Regions from separate parts of the Kitasatospora sp. NPDC088134 genome, predicted to be linked through region 1. Evidence: riboswitches for the same ligand, from Rfam matches in the RefSeq annotation. Region 1 holds a riboswitch; each other region holds the start of a gene.
What was found. Region 1 has a riboswitch for cyclic di-AMP ahead of ACIOHG_RS35430 (peptidoglycan DD-metalloendopeptidase family protein). Riboswitches for the same ligand answer to the same signal wherever they lie in the genome.

Region 1 (4,949 bases):
GGTCTCCTAGGGGGCTTGCGGTCAGAGGCGATAGGCGGTTGGGGCTGAAACGCTGTCCGTACTACCGCCAGCGATCCATCCTACCGGTACCACGAAAGCGGCTGTGCCCGGCACCGGGTGCACGTCGGCCGCAGGTCGGACGCGTCGGAGCCGTCCGCAACGACAACAGGGCCCCGCCGCCGGCGAGACCCTGCCGCACACGGTCGGGGTGACCGGATTCGAACCGACGGCCTTCCGCTCCCAAAGCGGACGCGCTACCAACCTGCGCCACACCCCGTGGTGCCGAGCAGAAGAGTACACGTCGGGCCGCCCCCGCCCGGGGCGATATCCGCGAGCCGACAGCCCCGCAACGGGTGTGCATTCCACCGACCCGACCAGGTACGCTTGTCCGGTCCCCGCACACCGCGACGCGGTGCGGGTACGCCTGTGCGGGTGTAGCTCAATGGTAGAGCCCCAGTCTTCCAAACTGGTCACGCGAGTTCGATTCTCGTCACCCGCTCCATCCCCGCAACGGCCCCGCACTGCCCCGGCAGTCGGGGCCGTCGCCGTTCCCACCCGACGGATCGGCGCACGGCTACCCCGCTATGCCCAGGTCCGCCCGCGCCGCCCGGTGGAACGCCCCGAGCCCGGCGACCAGCTCCCGGGCGGCATCCGCCCACTCCTCGTCCTCCTCGTTCTCGACACCCGCCCGAGCAGCGCGAAGCCCCCGCCACAACGCGAGGTTGACGACTTCCGCCGCCCCGACCGCCGCCGGCCCGGCCAGCAGGGCAAGTACCTCGAAGCCGATGGAGCGCCGGCTCTCCGCCGCCTCCATCGCGGCCAGCAGTTCGGCGGGGTCCACCGCCGCCCCGAGGACGACTGCCTTGGCGGCACGGTGTGCCTCCTTCACCGTCGCGGCGTACTCGACGCAGGCGTGCAGCTTGCGCTCGTCCCACCGGGTCGCCATCGCCCGGCGGTGCTTGGCCCGTTCCGCCGCGGAGGTCGCCGCGTACGAGGTGAGCGCACCGACGAGAACACCCACCAGAGTGATGATTTGACCGACCATCGCACGAAGCTACCAAGCGCCCGTGCGGACGGCCCGAAGGCCCCGGGCACGGGGGTGTGCGCGGGGCCCTCGGGGGGTGGGGTCCGGGGTCAGACGTTGACGCCGTGGGCCGCCAGGTAGGCGACGGGGTCGATGTCGGAGCCGTAGTCCGGGGTGGTGCGGATCTCGAAGTGCAGGTGCGGGCCGGTGACGTTGCCGGTGGCGCCGGAGAGGCCGATCTGCTGGCCCGCCGTCACGGACTGGCCGGCCGAGACGGAGATCGAGGAGAGGTGGGCGTACTGGGCGTACTTGCCGTCGGCGAGCTTGATGACGACCTGGTTGCCGTAGGCGCCGCCGTTGCCGGCCGAGACCACGGTGCCGGCGGCGATCGCCTTCAGGCTGGTGCCGGTGGAGACCGGGAAGTCGATGCCGGTGTGGTAGCCGCTGGACCAGTTGGAGCCGGCCACCTTGTAGCCGGTGGTGACGCTGCCCGGGGCCGGGGCGACGTAGCCCTTGGCGGTGCTCGCGGCCGGGGCCGTCTGCTGGGTCTTGGTCTGCGTCTGGACCTGGGCCTGGACCTGGGTCTGGGCCTTGGCGGTGACGCTCTTCGTCGTGGTCTTCGGCGCGGCCGCGGTCTTGGCGGCGGCCGTGTCGGCGGAGGACGCGGAGGGCTGCGCCGGCGCGGCGGCCTTGGCGGGGGCCGGGGCGGCCTTGGCGGGGGCCGGGGCGGCCGCCGGGGCCTGGCCGTTGACGGTCAGCTGCTGGCCGGGGCGGATCAGGTCCGGGTTGCCGCCGATGACCGAGCGGTTGTCCTGGTAGAGCTTCTGCCAGCCGCCGTCGACGTCCTGCGCGTCGGCGATCCGGGAGAGGGTGTCGCCGGAGACGACCTTGTAGGTGTGCGAGGCGGCGGCCGGGGCGGCGGCCTGCTCGGCGGCGGGGGCGCTGTCGGCGGTGTCGGCGACGGGGGTGGCGTCGACCGAGACGTGCGCCCACTGGCGGCCGCCGTCGTGGTGGTCGGCGGTGCCGTGCGCGGAGGCGGCGGAGACCGGGAGGCCGATCGCGGCACCGACGACACCGGTGGCGATGACGATGCGGGCGATGGCGGTCAGACGCGGCTTGCGGTGCTTGCCCTGAGCGGACATGAAGCAGTTCCTCTCCGACGCCTGCGAGGTGAGCTGTCGGGTTCGGGCGAGAGTTGCCCGGCCGCGTCTCCGCGGCTTCACCCCGAGCCGTTCCCGGTGTTCCCGGGCCCGGCGTACTACCTGTGGTTCCCCCGCTCCTGCCGTGGCGTGGTGATCTGGTCGGCACCGGGCGACGGCAGGACTAGGCGTTCCGCTCGGTGGCCTGCCCGGTCAGTGGCCGGGCTGCGGTGGAAGCAAAACCCACAGGTCGGAGAGCTGGCAAGCGCCGAAAAGCCCCGTTCCCAAGATCGGGAAGGGGCTGACGGTCCGCCAGGTCACGCTCCGTCGGCCGGGCGGCCGCGCTGCGCGCACGGGATCATGACGGGTCGCCTACGAACCGGGCACAGCGGGCGACATCGGCCACCGCGCGCGGTCGGGCGCTCACCTGGCGTGAGGGTGCGGGTGACCCTGGTCACCCGCGGGCAGGCCGAATGGACGGCCCGGGGTCCGTCCCGGCCGTCGTGAGGTCCTGCGTGAGGTCGCGCTCGGGGAGCCGACGGTGCGTCAGCCCGCGATGCTGGCGATCGCCTTGGAGACCGAGGAGAGGAACTGCTGGATCGGCCCGGCCATGGTCGACTGGCTGAGCATGAAGCCGAACAGGGCGGCCATGATGGCGTGCCCGGTCTTCAGCTGCTTGTTGCGGATGAAGATGGCGACGATGACGCCGAACAGGACAAGCGCGGAGACGGAGAAGGCCACCGGGACTCACTTCCTCGATTCGTGGCGGGGGTTCGGGTCGGAACCTTCGGGCGGAACCGACGGCGGTTCCAGGCGGAAACCGGCCCCTGCCCCCCGTGTCCCCACCACTCCATCCGGACTCAGTGTGGTCGTTCGTGCCTACTGCGTAAAGGACTTGCCCCGTCGCCCGGGGTGCGAACCGGGGTGGTGGGACTGATTTTCGCCGACCGTGACGATAGCGGACGCGTTCTGACGGAGCGTCGGCGGGGCGGGCCCCGGCGCGGGCCTGCGGGCATATCGGCAGGCAGATCCGGGGGTCGTCCACCGCCCGGTCGGCGCCCGGGAATTGGCCGAAGATCAACGTCCGGGTTTGACACTCCGTGGACACCCCGCGCTCACCGGCCCTCCGCAATCCGGAAGGTCGGCCGCAGTGTCCCGGGCCTGCCCTCAGCCGCGCCAGACCAGCAGGACCGCCCGGTCGTCGTTGACGTGCTTGGCGACGGTGTCGATCAGCCGGACCGCGGCGCCGGAGCGGCCGGCCAGCGGGGCGGTGGCGACCAGCCGGTCGGCCTCGCCCATCAGCCGGTCCATGCCCTCGCCGAGGTCCCGGCCGGGGATCTCGACCATGCCGTCGGTGCAGAGCATCAGCAGGTCGCCGGGGCCCAGGGTGCCGCGCACCCCTTCGAACTTGGCGCCGTCGTAGACCCCGAGCAGCGGGCCCTCGGCCTCCTTGACCTCCCAGTGGCCGGCCCCGGCGAGGCGGTGCATGCCGGGGAGGTGGCCGGCCGAGAGGAGTTCGTACTCGCCGGTGTCCAGGTCGAGCACCAGGTGGGCGGCGGTGGCGAAGCCCTCGGCCCAGTCCTGGCGCAGCAGGTAGCCGTTGGCGGCGGGCAGGAAGTCGTGGGCGGGCAGCGAGCCGAGCAGCCCGCCGAAGGCGCCGGAGAGCAGCAGGGCGCGGCTGCCCGCGTCCATGCCCTTGCCGGAGACGTCGGCGAGGACGGCCTCCAGCATCCGGCCGCCGGGGCCGGTCCGGGCGGCGACCATGAAGTCGCCGGAGAAGGACTGGCCGCCGGCCGGGCGGAGCGCGGTGTCGGTGTGCCAGCCGTCGGGCAGGTGGGGCATCCGGCCCTGGACCCGGATGCGCTCGCGCAGGTCGAAGAGCATGGTGGAGCCGCCGCGCCAGGGCACGCCGACCCGGCGGCGGAACTGGGCGACCAGCAGGCCGGCCACGCCGACGGCGCCGACCACCAGGGCGGCGCCGGGGGTGACGCCGGGGCCGTAGGCGTCGGGGGTGGCGGAGGCCAGCCGCTCGCCGGTGTGCACCAGGGACTCGGTGACCAGGCCGGCCGCGGCGACGGCGTACAGCAGGACCAGGGTGCCGGGGCGCAGCAGCAGGGCGCCGGCCAGCACCGGCAGCACCAGCGCGGTCGGCGGGGCCCAGTCGGGGGCGAGGATGTTGAGCAGGACCAGCAGCGGGACGGCGAGGGCGAGGGCGGCGAACGCCCACCAGTCGGCGCCGTCGCCGCGGAAGTAGTCGACCCCGGTGCGGCGCAGCCTGCGTCGGGCCCGGGACAGCGCCGCGCGCAGCCGGGCCGTCACGGGTTCGCGGGACGTCCTGCGGTCCCGGCCCGTCGCACTGGGGCGCGCGCTGCCGGCCATGGGGACCGACCTTATCCACCGGCGGTCCGCGCGTCGACGGGCCGGGTGGCACGGAGTGCAGCGGGCCGGGCCGCGGCGGCGGGTTTCGGCCGCCGGGCGGGGGGCGGGCGACAGGCCGGGGCAGGGCGGGGCGACAAATCGGTCGCGGGCGGACGGATCGCCTGGTAGGCAGGGCGTCATGACGATGCGACAGCCCGAACTGACCGTGCGACCCCTGCGGGCCGAGGAGTGGGAGCCCTGGTACGGCACGGTGGACGTGGCCTTCGGCGGTACCCCGGAGCCGCCCGAGGAGCGGGCGCTGTGGCGGGAGTTGACGGAGGTGGAGCGCTCGCTGGCGATCTGCGAGGGCGACCGGATCGTCGGCGGCGGCGGGATCTTCAGCCTGCGGCTGGCGGTGCCCGGCGGGG
Region 2 (4,949 bases), on a different contig from region 1:
CCCTCGCCGCGAAGGCCGCCGCCCCGCTCGCCGTGATCGGCATCGGCAAGGACGCCAAGGAGGCGTACGCGCCGTACGTCACCACGGTGCGCGGCGTGAAGGTCGCCGTGCTGGCAGCCAGTCAGATCGAGGACCTGACCAACCAGAAGTGGCGGGCCGGCGACCGCAAGCCCGGCATCGCCTCCGCCCTGGACGAGGCCGCGCTGGTCCGCGCCGTCACCGCCGCCAAGGCCCAGGCCCCCGTGGTCCTCGTCTACCTGCACTGGGGCGACGAGGGCAAGGCCTGCCCGACCGCCGCCCAGACCAGGATCGCCAAGAAGGCCGCCGCCGCCGGGGCGACCGCCGTGGTCGGCACCCACGCGCACACCATGCTCGGCTCCGGCATGCTCGGGAACACCTACGTGGCGTACGGCTACGGCAACTTCCTCTGGTACGGCACCTCCGACTACACCGCCTCCGACGAGACCGGTGTCGCCACCCTCACCATCACCGGCGAGGGCAAGGTCACCGGCGAGACCTTCACCCCCGCGCACATCGACGGCCGGGGCGTGCCCGTCCCGCAGACCGGGGACGCGGCGAAGGCCGCCCTGCAACGGCGGGACGGCCTTCGGAACTGCACCGGACTGGCCGCCGTCCCCGGTGTTCCCGGTGTTCCCGGTGTTCCTGGTGTTCCCGGGTGACGGCGGTCGGTCCGCGAGGGCGTCAGCCCAGGTTCAGCACCTGGCCGGGCCGGATCAGGTCCGGGTTCTCGCCCACCACCTGCTGGTTGGTCTTGTAGAGCTCGGACCAACCGCCGTCCACCTGCTGGCTCTTGGCGATCCCGATCAGGGTGTCGCCCGGGCCCACCGTGTACGGCGCGGCGGGGGCGGGGGTGGCGCTCGGCGGGGCGGCGGCCGCCTGGGCCGGGGCTGCGGCCGCCGGGGTGGTGGTGGGTGCGGCGGCCGGGGCGGTGCTGCCCGCGGTCGGTGACGGGGCGTCGGACACGGCGTCGGACGGCGCGGCCGGGGTGGTCGGAGTGGTGCCGGGGATGAGCGGGGTGCCGCCGTTCCCGTTGCTCCCGTGGTTTCCGTTGTTCCCCTGGCCGCCCTGGGAGCCGTCGTTGCCGGTTCCGGGCGTGGTGCCGGGCGTGCCGGGCGTCGTCGGGCTCGGCGTGGCGGTCGGGTCGGTCGGCGCCACCGGGAGGCCGGGGAGGCTCGGCAGGACCGGGGTGCTCGGGTCGGCCGGGACGGTGGGGGAGACCGGCGTGGTCGGGGTGGTCGGCGCGGCCGGGGCGGTCGGCGACGGCGTGGCGGTGGGCGCGACCGGCTGAGGGTGCGTCAGCTGCAGGTAGCGCTCGTACAGGCTCTGGTGACTGGTCCAGAACCAGCCGCCGTTCTTCTCGTACCAGTACACCTGGTACACCGGGTCGTACCCCGGCAGGCCGGAGAAGACCGGCGCGCCCGCCTGGCCCGGCCGGGTGCCGTCCGCGGCCGTGTCGACGGCGGCGGCGCCCCGGGCCCCGCGCAGCGAACCCGTCTCGTCCGCCGAGTCGTTGTCGTCCACGACACCCGGCGCGGAGGCCACGTCCAGGCCCGCGCCGTCGGCGCAGGAGGACCAGGCCGACGGGCCCTCGGTGGCGAGGATGCGCTCGGCGACGGCGATCTGCTGGCTGCGGCTGGCCGCGTTCGGCAGCGCCGCGTACGAGGTGCCGCCGTAGTCGGCCCAGCGCTGGGCGTTGATCTGGAGACCGCCGTACAGGCCGTTGCCCTGGTCGGAACCCCAGTTGCCGCCGCTCTCGCAGTCGGCGACCCGGTCCCAGACCGCGCTCGGCGCGGCGTGCGCGCCGGTGGCGGCGAGCAGTGGCATGGCGATGCCGAGACCGGCCACGCCGGCCGCGGCGAGCGCGCGCTCGGCCGCCTTCTCCGCCTGGCCCTGCCGGCGGTGGCGCCCCGAACCCGTGAAGAGCATGCGAGATCCTCTCCGTACGCCTGCGAGGTGAGCTGTCGGGTTCGGACCGGGAGGGAGGTCCGGCCGCCGCGCCCCGGACGGAACCGGTGCGGACGACTTCACCCCGAGCCGCGGGGACGGCAACAAACCTGGTTCCCCCACCCCTGTCCAAGGGTTGTGGTGGTCGACCCGGCAGCACGGTGGACAGGGCTCGGCGTGTCCGCGCGCGGGGCCCGACGGTGCGGGCTGGAAGGAACCCTATTCACTCGAACGCGTCAATCACAAGCGCGTCGCGCTGACATCACGCAACCGTCACGCCCCGCCCCGGCCGGTCCGTGAACGACCTGTTGACGCTCCGTCGGCACACCACAGGCCCGCGCCGCCGCCGATCAGCAGGGGCAGCGTGTACAGCACGGCACCCATCGCCGCCAGGCCGGAGAGCGTGAGCAGTGCGTCGATCACCCCGGCCTCGTGGAGGTCGCCCGTCACGGCGACGGCCAGGGGAATCGCCCCGACCCCGGCCCCGGCCGCCAGCCCCAGGGCCACCCCGGAGCGCCACCGGCCGAGCAGGAACCCCAGCGGGAGTGCCGGGAGGGGGCCGAGCAGCAGCAAGTACGCCGACGACCCGCTGTACGTCCCCGCCAGAGCCGCCATCAGCCACGCGACCACCAGCCCCCGCCAGGGTGCTCCGCGCCACCCGCTGCTGCCGTTCCCCATCGCTGCCCCCCTGGCCGTTCCTACGGTTCGTGGGCGACAGTGTGGCATACATTTGAACGCGTTCAGTTGTTGGGGTGCGGATCTGCTCCCGCTCGAAACGGTGAACTTCCCGGACGGCGCGGTCGGGAGCGGTGCCCGGGGGAGGAGAATCGGGCGGGCGAAGAGCAGCGGAGGTGCGCCATGAGTACGGCAGCCCACGTCCCTCGGGACTACGGCGTCACTGATCCGGAGCGGGCCCTGAAGTACGCGGTCCAGCACGTCGCGGGGGACCGCGCGGAGGTCGTCGAGGGAGTCATCGCCCCCGTGGCGCGGTCCTGGGCGCACGAGAGCGCCGCCGAAGTGGTGCGTCGGCAGATCGCGCCGCGGCTGGAGGAGTTGGGGCTGGTCCCCGGTTCGGGGAACCTCGACCTGCCCGGCAGTGAGAACTGGTTCATTCCCGATCTGGCGGTGGTCCCGGCCGAGTTGGCGGTGAAGACCGAGGGGGCGCTGCTGCCGGAGCAGACCCTGTTGGTGGTCGAGGTCACCTCGCCGTCGAACGGGGAGCCGGACCGGACGGTCAAGCGGCGGCGGTACGGACAGTACGGGGCACCGGTCTACCTCCTGGTGGACCGGCAGTTGCGGGAGTGCACCGTCTTCTCCGGGCCGGGGCGGCTGGGGTACGAGGAGGTGGACGGGCCGCATCCGTTCGGACGGGGCGTGCGGCTGCCCGCGCCGTTCGACCTGGAGCTGGACACCGGCCGGTTCTGACGGGCGGGGTGGCTCAGGCGGTGTCGACCGGGGCCGGGCGGAGGAGTTCGACGGGGGCGTCGGTGCCGTCGGTGCCGTCGTCCCAGAGGCGGGCGCCGGTGGTGTCGGCGAGGTGCCAGCGGCCGTCGACCAGGGCCAGCGAGTAGGAGGGGTCCTGGGGGTCGACGTCGGTGAAGGCCGGGTCGGTGCCGCACAGGACGTCCACGGCGAGGCGTCGGGCGAGGTGTTCGGCGAGGCGCAGGTCGGGGTGCGGGCCCAGGTCGCAGGCGTGGGTGTGGACCACGAGGCCGAGCGGCCAGGCCGGGTCCGCGGTGGGCTCCAGGGTCGCCCACAGGCTCCCCGGGTCCGCCGGGACGTCGGCGCCCGGCGGCTGCACCACGAGGTGCGCGCCGGGCGGCAGCAGGTCCGCGAGGGCGGCGGTCGTCTCGGCGACGGTGAGCCCCCGGGACACGGTGAGGCTGAACACGACGGTCATCCCACCACGTGGGAGGGGTGCGGCTTCGGTAAAGCAGAGGTAATGGGGGCGGAGCTGGTGCGGCGGATGTCCTCGACGCGCTGGCAGACTCGCGGACTCGATGGTCATACGAACTGTGGGGGTTGTCGTGCGCGTGGTGAGACCGCTGGCCGTGATCGCGCTGGCCGGGACCGGGCTGTCGGGCCTGGCGGCCTGCGGGTCGGACCCGGAGCCGGCGAAGGGGGCGTCCGCTCCGGCGGCCTCGGCCCCGGCGTCCGCCGCGGTCGCCCTGCAGAGCCTGCCGGTGGAGGAGATCGTGGCCCGGACGCGGGCCGCCGGCGAGCAGTTGATGAGCACGACGTACACGGTCTCCATGCCCGGACACCCCGAGGGAGCGCTCACCGGCACCTTCGCCGGGGACAGCGTCCGGGGCTGCAGGGGTGGTTACCGCAACGAGGGCAAGGGTTCGGCGGAGATCCTCCGGACCAACGCGGAGGCGTGGTTGAAGCCCGACGCGGACCTGGTGAAGGCGGCCCCGGAGATCGCCCCCGCCGCGGCGGCCGGCAAGTGGATCCGGCTCCCGGCGGACAACTACAACAACCCCAAGAGCTTCGTCTCCTTCTGCGACCTCGGCATGGCCGTCCAGAAGCAGGTCGGCCTGAACACCGACGGCACCGTCGGTCGGAACCTCGCCAAGGCGGGCACCCGGCAGGTCGGCGGGGTCGCGGCCGTCCTCGTGACGATGACCGACGAGGACGGCACGCCGGTGACGTACGCCATCGCCACCGAGGGCAGCCCCCGGGTGCTGTCGGCGGACAGCGGGCCGGGGCAGATGGTCCTCACCTTCACCGGCTTCGACCAGAAGGTCGAAACCGCCCTGCCGCCCGCCGGGCAGGTCTTCCAGGGCTGACCGGCGCGGTGGTGCCCGGTGGTGCCCGGTGGTGCCCGGTGGTCAGGGGCGGCGGTTGTTGCGGCGGACCAGCCAGATCACCAGGGCGATCACTGCGGCGACCACGAGCAGCAGCACGATCAGGCCGATCAGGCCGCCCTTGGACTTCTTCTTCTTTTTCTTGTCCTTGCTCTTGGCGAGGTGGACCGGGGTCTG
Region 3 (4,949 bases), on a different contig from region 1:
GCCAGTTCGGCCCGGGCGTAGCGGACCGCGACGTCCGCGGCCCGGTCGAAGACCTTCACCGCGCCCTTGGCCTGCGCCTCGGCCCGCCCCAACTGGTGGATCTTCTCGAACAGGTAGGGCACCCCGGCCAGGAAGGTCGCGCCGAAGGAGGCCAGGTCGGGCCGGAGCTCGGCCGGCTTCAGGGACGGGCTGTGGCCGAGCCTGATCCGGCCGTACACGCAGGTGACCTGGAGCATCCGGCCCAGCACGTGGGCCAGCGGCAGGAACAGCAGGGTGCACGGCGGCTCCCCGGTGACCTCCGCGAACACCGGCTCCATCAGGGCGTGGCAATTGGCGGCCTCGGTCAGGAAGTTGGCGTGGGTGAGCAGGCAGCCCTTGGGGCGGCCGGTGGTGCCGGAGGTGTAGATCAGGGTGGCCTCGCTGTGCGGCCCCAGCGCCGCCCGGCGGCGCTCCAACTCGGCGGCGGGGACGGCCTTCCCGAGCTCGCCGAGCGCCCCGACCGCGTCCTCGTCCAGCCGCCACAGCGGCACCGTGCCGCCGGTCCGGGCGATCGCCACCGTCAGCACCTCGGCGGTCCCGGCGTCCTCCGCGACCGCCAGCACCGCCGCCGAGTCCCGGACGATCCACTCGGCCTGCTCGACCGAGGCGGTCGGGTAGACCGGCACCACGGCGGCGCCGGCCGCCCAGGCCGCGAAGTCCAGCAGCGTCCACTCGTACCTGGTCCGGGACATCAGCACCACCCGGTCGCCGGGCCGGACGCCCACCGCGACCAGTCCGCGGGCGGCCGCCGCGACCTCCTCGGCGAACTGCCGGGCCGTCAGGTGCTGCCAGCGGCCGCCGTCCTGACGCCGGGTCACCACCACGGCGTCCGGGGCCTGTTCGGCGTTGCGGAACGGCAGGTCGGCCAGGCTCCCGTGCGCGGGCGGCGGCACCAGCGGCCCGGTGCGGGCCTCGACCACCCGGCCGCCGGACCGTAACACCTCGACCGGGGCCCGGTCGCGCAGCTGCTCGTCGCGCCCGGCACGGGCGAGGGGGTGGGCCATGGCGGACTCCCTTGGGTGGGGGTGGGATCCGCCCAGGGTAGGTACTCGCCAGTAAACTTACTAGACGGTAAGTTCCTTGACAGTTCAGGATCTTGCGCCGTAATGCGGGGCCGCTCGCTGCGGGGCTCAGCCCTCCTCGACGGGCGCGGCGGGGCCGGTGAAGCGCTCGCCCCGGTGCGGGTCGCCGGTGCCGGCCCGGGTGGCCAGGTAGTCGCGGACGATCAGCTCGACCGCGTCCTGCGGGCTGCTCGCGCCGACCCGCATCATCACCTCCAGCGCGAGGTCCGCGTCGAGGGAGATGGTCAGCTTCGCCATGGGTGCGCTCCGGGGTCGGGCCGCCGCCGGACGGGGTTCGGGCCCGGCGGGTCGTCCGGCCGAGCATAGGCCGCTGCCCCCGGAGCCGACCAGGGTCTCCGGGGGCAGCGGTGCCGTGGGGGTGTCGTGCGCGTCCGACCGGGGGTCAGACGCGGCCGGCGAAGTCCGGCGCCCAGTTGGCGATCGTCTCGGTGCGGACGCCCGAGCGCGGGTTCGCGGCCTCGACGTACTTGCCGTCGCCGAGGTAGATGGCGACGTGGTAGACGCCGGAGTTGGAGCCGTTGTTGGACCAGAACAGCAGGTCGCCGGCCTGCAGGCTGCCCAGCGAGACCCGGGTCGCGTAGTCGGCCTGGTCGGCGGCGACCCGCGGCAGGCTGATGCCGGCCTGGCGGAACGCGGCCTGGGTCAGGCCGGAGCAGTCCCAGCCGCCGTTGCCGGTGCCGCCGTAGATGTACGCCTGGCCGAGCTTGCCGAGCGCGAAGTCGATCGCCGCGGCCTTGGAGCCGGTCGCCTTGACGGCGCTGCCGGTGGACGCCTTGGTCTCCTGCGCGGCGGGCTTCGCCGCGGTGGTGCCCGGGGCGGACTTGGCGCGGTTCCAGGACGAGGACGAGGACTTGGTGGCGGGCGCCGACTGCTCGGCCGGGGCCTCGGCGACGGCGACGTTGCCGAGGGCCAGCTGCTGGCCCGGGTAGATCATGTCCGGGCCCTCGGTGAGGACGGACCGGTTCAGGTCGTACAGCGCCTGCCAGCCGCCGTCCACGTGCTCGCGCTGGGCGATGGTGGACAGCCAGTCGCCGGCCTGCACGGTGTAGCTGCCGGCCGACTGCCGGGCCTGCTGGGTCTGCTGCTGGGCCTGCGGCTTGCTCTGGGTCCGGGCCTGCTGCCAGCCGGAACCCGACTTCGGGGTCTCGGACTTCGGGGCCTGCGGCTTCACGGCGTCGCCGGCGGACTTGGTGCTGCTCGGGGCGGAGGCGTCGACCTGCGGGGCGCCGCCGCCCTTGGTCAGGCCGGCCTGGATCGAGCACACCGGCCAGGCGCCGGGGCCCTGCGAGGCGAGCACCTTCTCGGCGACGGTGATCTGCTGGTCCTTGGAGGCCAGGTCGGCGCGCGAGGCGTACGCGGTGCCGCCGAACTCGGCCCAGGTGGAGGCGGTGAACTGCAGGCCGCCGTAGAAGCCGTTGCCGGTGTTGATCGACCAGTCGCCGCTGGACTCGCACTGCGCGACCTTGTCCCAGGTGGAGACCGAGGCGGCGGAGGCGGTGTTGGCGGTCAGGCAGGGGACGGTGAGACCGATGCCGACCACGCCGGTGGTCGCGATCAGGCGGCGGGCGCGCTTGGCGCTGATGGGCAGCATGAAGAAGCGTTCCTCTCCCACGCCTGCGAGGTGAGCTGTCGGATTCGGGCCGGAGTAGCCCGGCCGCGCGCCACCCGAAGGTGCGCACGGCTTCACCCCTAGCCCCGGACCGGTCGGTTGGACCGTCCCCGGGCGACTTACCTGGTTCCCCCGCCCCTGCCGCGGTGCGTTTCGCATGAGCCGACCCACCCGGCGGCAGGACTCGGCGTTCCGGGAGGGCTGGGTCCGTGTGTCCACGAACGTGGGCAGGAGATTAAGCAGGTGGAAAGGGAATTCGCAAATGCCTGTGACGGGCGTCACGGCGCGCGGAATTCACGATCAAGGAATTTCCGCCGAACTCGCTTGCCCGTGAAGGGAGGTGGCCGGGCGTCAGGCAATTGGTGATCTTGTGCCCGTTTTGAGGGAGTATGAGAATCGGTGGGTGGATATTCGGTTTCGATGCGGTTTGCGCTCGCGGGTTCGGGTGCTTCGTCCGCTTTGCCCGGCGTGACCGGCGCGACCGGCGCGACCGGCGCCGCCGGGGCGGTCCGGCCGAGGACGTCCGAATTCCGCCCCCGCATTTCCGCGCGCCCGAATGCGCCCCGGGCGCGCCGTCGTCCGCGCCGTCGCCCGCCCGGCGCCGCCATCGCCCGGCCGCCCGGACCCGGGCGCCGAACGGGTGACTGACGGTACGTCAGGATGCTTAAGCGAAACGGAAGACGCCGCTTCCCGGTCGGTCTTCTGCCTATGCTGCGAACGAGTGGGGTTCGGAGTTCCCTGCGCCCCGGGAGGGCGGCCATCGTGGACCAGCGCGACAACGAACAGCCGGCGGCCGGCCGGCACCGGCGGCCGGTGGTCGAGCGGCGGCGGATGCTCACCTGGCTGGCGGTCGGGACGGTGACGGCGGTCGGCGGGGGAGCGGTGCTGCGGCAGTCGCTCGCCGGGGCCGACGAGACCGCGGCCGGCCCGCCCCGTCCCAGTGCCCCGCCGACGGGCCACCGGCACGGCACCGCCGCCCCGCCGCCCGCCTCCGCGAGCCCGCAGCCCTCCGAACCGCCCCCGCCGGTCGACGAGGGCGGCCGCAAGTGGTCCGACCCCAAGGGCTGGGGCGGCCGGCTCCCGGCCCCGGGCAGCGCGGTGCGGATCACCGACAAAGTGCTGCTCGACACCGACGCCCAGATCGGCTCGCTGCTGATCGAGGCCACCGGCTCGCTGGTGTTCGCCAAGGACCACTCGCTCACCCTGGCCAGCTCCGGCAACGTCGAGGTGCGCGGCACCCTGGCGCTCGCCCCAGACGACGCCCACACCCACACCCTGCGCTTCCCGGACGTCGACGAACGCCGGTTCAAGGGCGGCGGCATGACGGTCGTCGACGGCGACACCGGCCTGTGGGTCACCGGCCGCGGCTACCTGCGGCTGGACGGCGCCCCCCGCACCGCCTGGGTCCGGGCCGCCGCCGACCTGCGGGCCGGCGACGTCACGATCAAGCTGGCCGCCGCCCCCACCGGCTGGCAGCCCGGCGACGAACTCACCGTCACCCCCACCGCCGCGCCCGACCAGGACGACTTCTCCACCTCCTACGACCTGGTGACGGTCCAGCGGGTGGACGGCGCCACCGTCACGCTCACCGCCCCGCTGCAGCACGCCCACCCCCGGGTCGCGGTCGGCGGCGGCCCGGTCTTCGGTGCCGAGGTGCTCAACCTGACCCGCAACGTCCGGGTCGAGGGCACCGAGCAGGGCCGGGCGCACGTCCACCTCACCTCGAACCGGCACGCCGACGTCCGGCACACCGCGATCCGCTGGATGGGCCCGCGCGCGAACGGCAAGGACAGCTGGAACGGCAAGCCCGTCACCGAGCCGGTGCTCGGCCGCTACGGGCTGCACTTCCACATGCTGCTGGACACCTCGCGCGGCACCGTGGTCGAGGGCGTGGTGGTCCGCGACACCGGCAGCCACGCCTTCGTGCCGCACGCCGCGCACGGCATCACCTTCCGCGGCTGCATCTCCCACCAGACCTGGGAGGACGCCTACTGGTGGGACGGCCCGATCGACACCCGCACCCCGCAGGGCCCCTCGAACGACATCGTCTACGAGGGCTGCGTCGCCTCCCGCACCGTCTACGAGCCCAACCCGCGCGGCTACCGGCTGACCGGCTTCAGCCTCGGCGCGGGCACCGGCTCCTCGGCCCGGGACTGCGTGGCCGTCGGTGTCCAGGGCGCCACCGGCGCCTCCGGCTACGAGTGGCCGGAGACCAGCGA

Region 2: linked by a shared signal. The riboswitch ahead of ACIOHG_RS10885 (transglycosylase family protein) and the one ahead of ACIOHG_RS35430 (peptidoglycan DD-metalloendopeptidase family protein) in region 1 are both predicted to bind cyclic di-AMP.
Region 3: linked by a shared signal. The riboswitch ahead of ACIOHG_RS29920 (transglycosylase family protein) and the one ahead of ACIOHG_RS35430 (peptidoglycan DD-metalloendopeptidase family protein) in region 1 are both predicted to bind cyclic di-AMP.

The regions. Positions count from the first base shown of each region.
Region 1 covers NZ_JBIUTD010000039.1:4,674-9,622, forward strand. The annotation lists tRNA gene ACIOHG_RS35415 (tRNA-Pro) at 204-277, opposite strand; tRNA gene ACIOHG_RS35420 (tRNA-Gly) at 429-502, shown strand; gene ACIOHG_RS35425 (hypothetical protein) at 575-1,021, opposite strand; gene ACIOHG_RS35430 (peptidoglycan DD-metalloendopeptidase family protein) at 1,135-2,166, opposite strand; cyclic di-AMP (ydaO/yuaA leader) riboswitch at 2,172-2,324, opposite strand; gene ACIOHG_RS35435 (hypothetical protein) at 2,710-2,904, opposite strand; gene ACIOHG_RS35440 (PP2C family protein-serine/threonine phosphatase) at 3,331-4,542, opposite strand; gene ACIOHG_RS35445 (GNAT family N-acetyltransferase) at 4,721-4,949, shown strand, end outside.
Region 2 covers NZ_JBIUTD010000005.1:185,518-190,466, reverse strand. The annotation lists gene ACIOHG_RS10890 (CapA family protein) at 1-680, shown strand, start outside; gene ACIOHG_RS10885 (transglycosylase family protein) at 703-1,947, opposite strand; cyclic di-AMP (ydaO/yuaA leader) riboswitch at 1,951-2,119, opposite strand; gene ACIOHG_RS10880 (hypothetical protein) at 2,239-2,643, opposite strand; gene ACIOHG_RS10875 (Uma2 family endonuclease) at 2,824-3,390, shown strand; gene ACIOHG_RS10870 (hypothetical protein) at 3,404-3,865, opposite strand; gene ACIOHG_RS10865 (hypothetical protein) at 3,993-4,754, shown strand; gene ACIOHG_RS10860 (hypothetical protein) at 4,797-4,949, opposite strand, start outside.
Region 3 covers NZ_JBIUTD010000025.1:98,871-103,819, forward strand. The annotation lists gene ACIOHG_RS29910 (AMP-dependent synthetase/ligase) at 1-1,043, opposite strand, end outside; gene ACIOHG_RS29915 (hypothetical protein) at 1,170-1,358, opposite strand; gene ACIOHG_RS29920 (transglycosylase family protein) at 1,504-2,733, opposite strand; cyclic di-AMP (ydaO/yuaA leader) riboswitch at 2,718-2,891, opposite strand; gene ACIOHG_RS29925 (hypothetical protein) at 3,493-4,949, shown strand, end outside.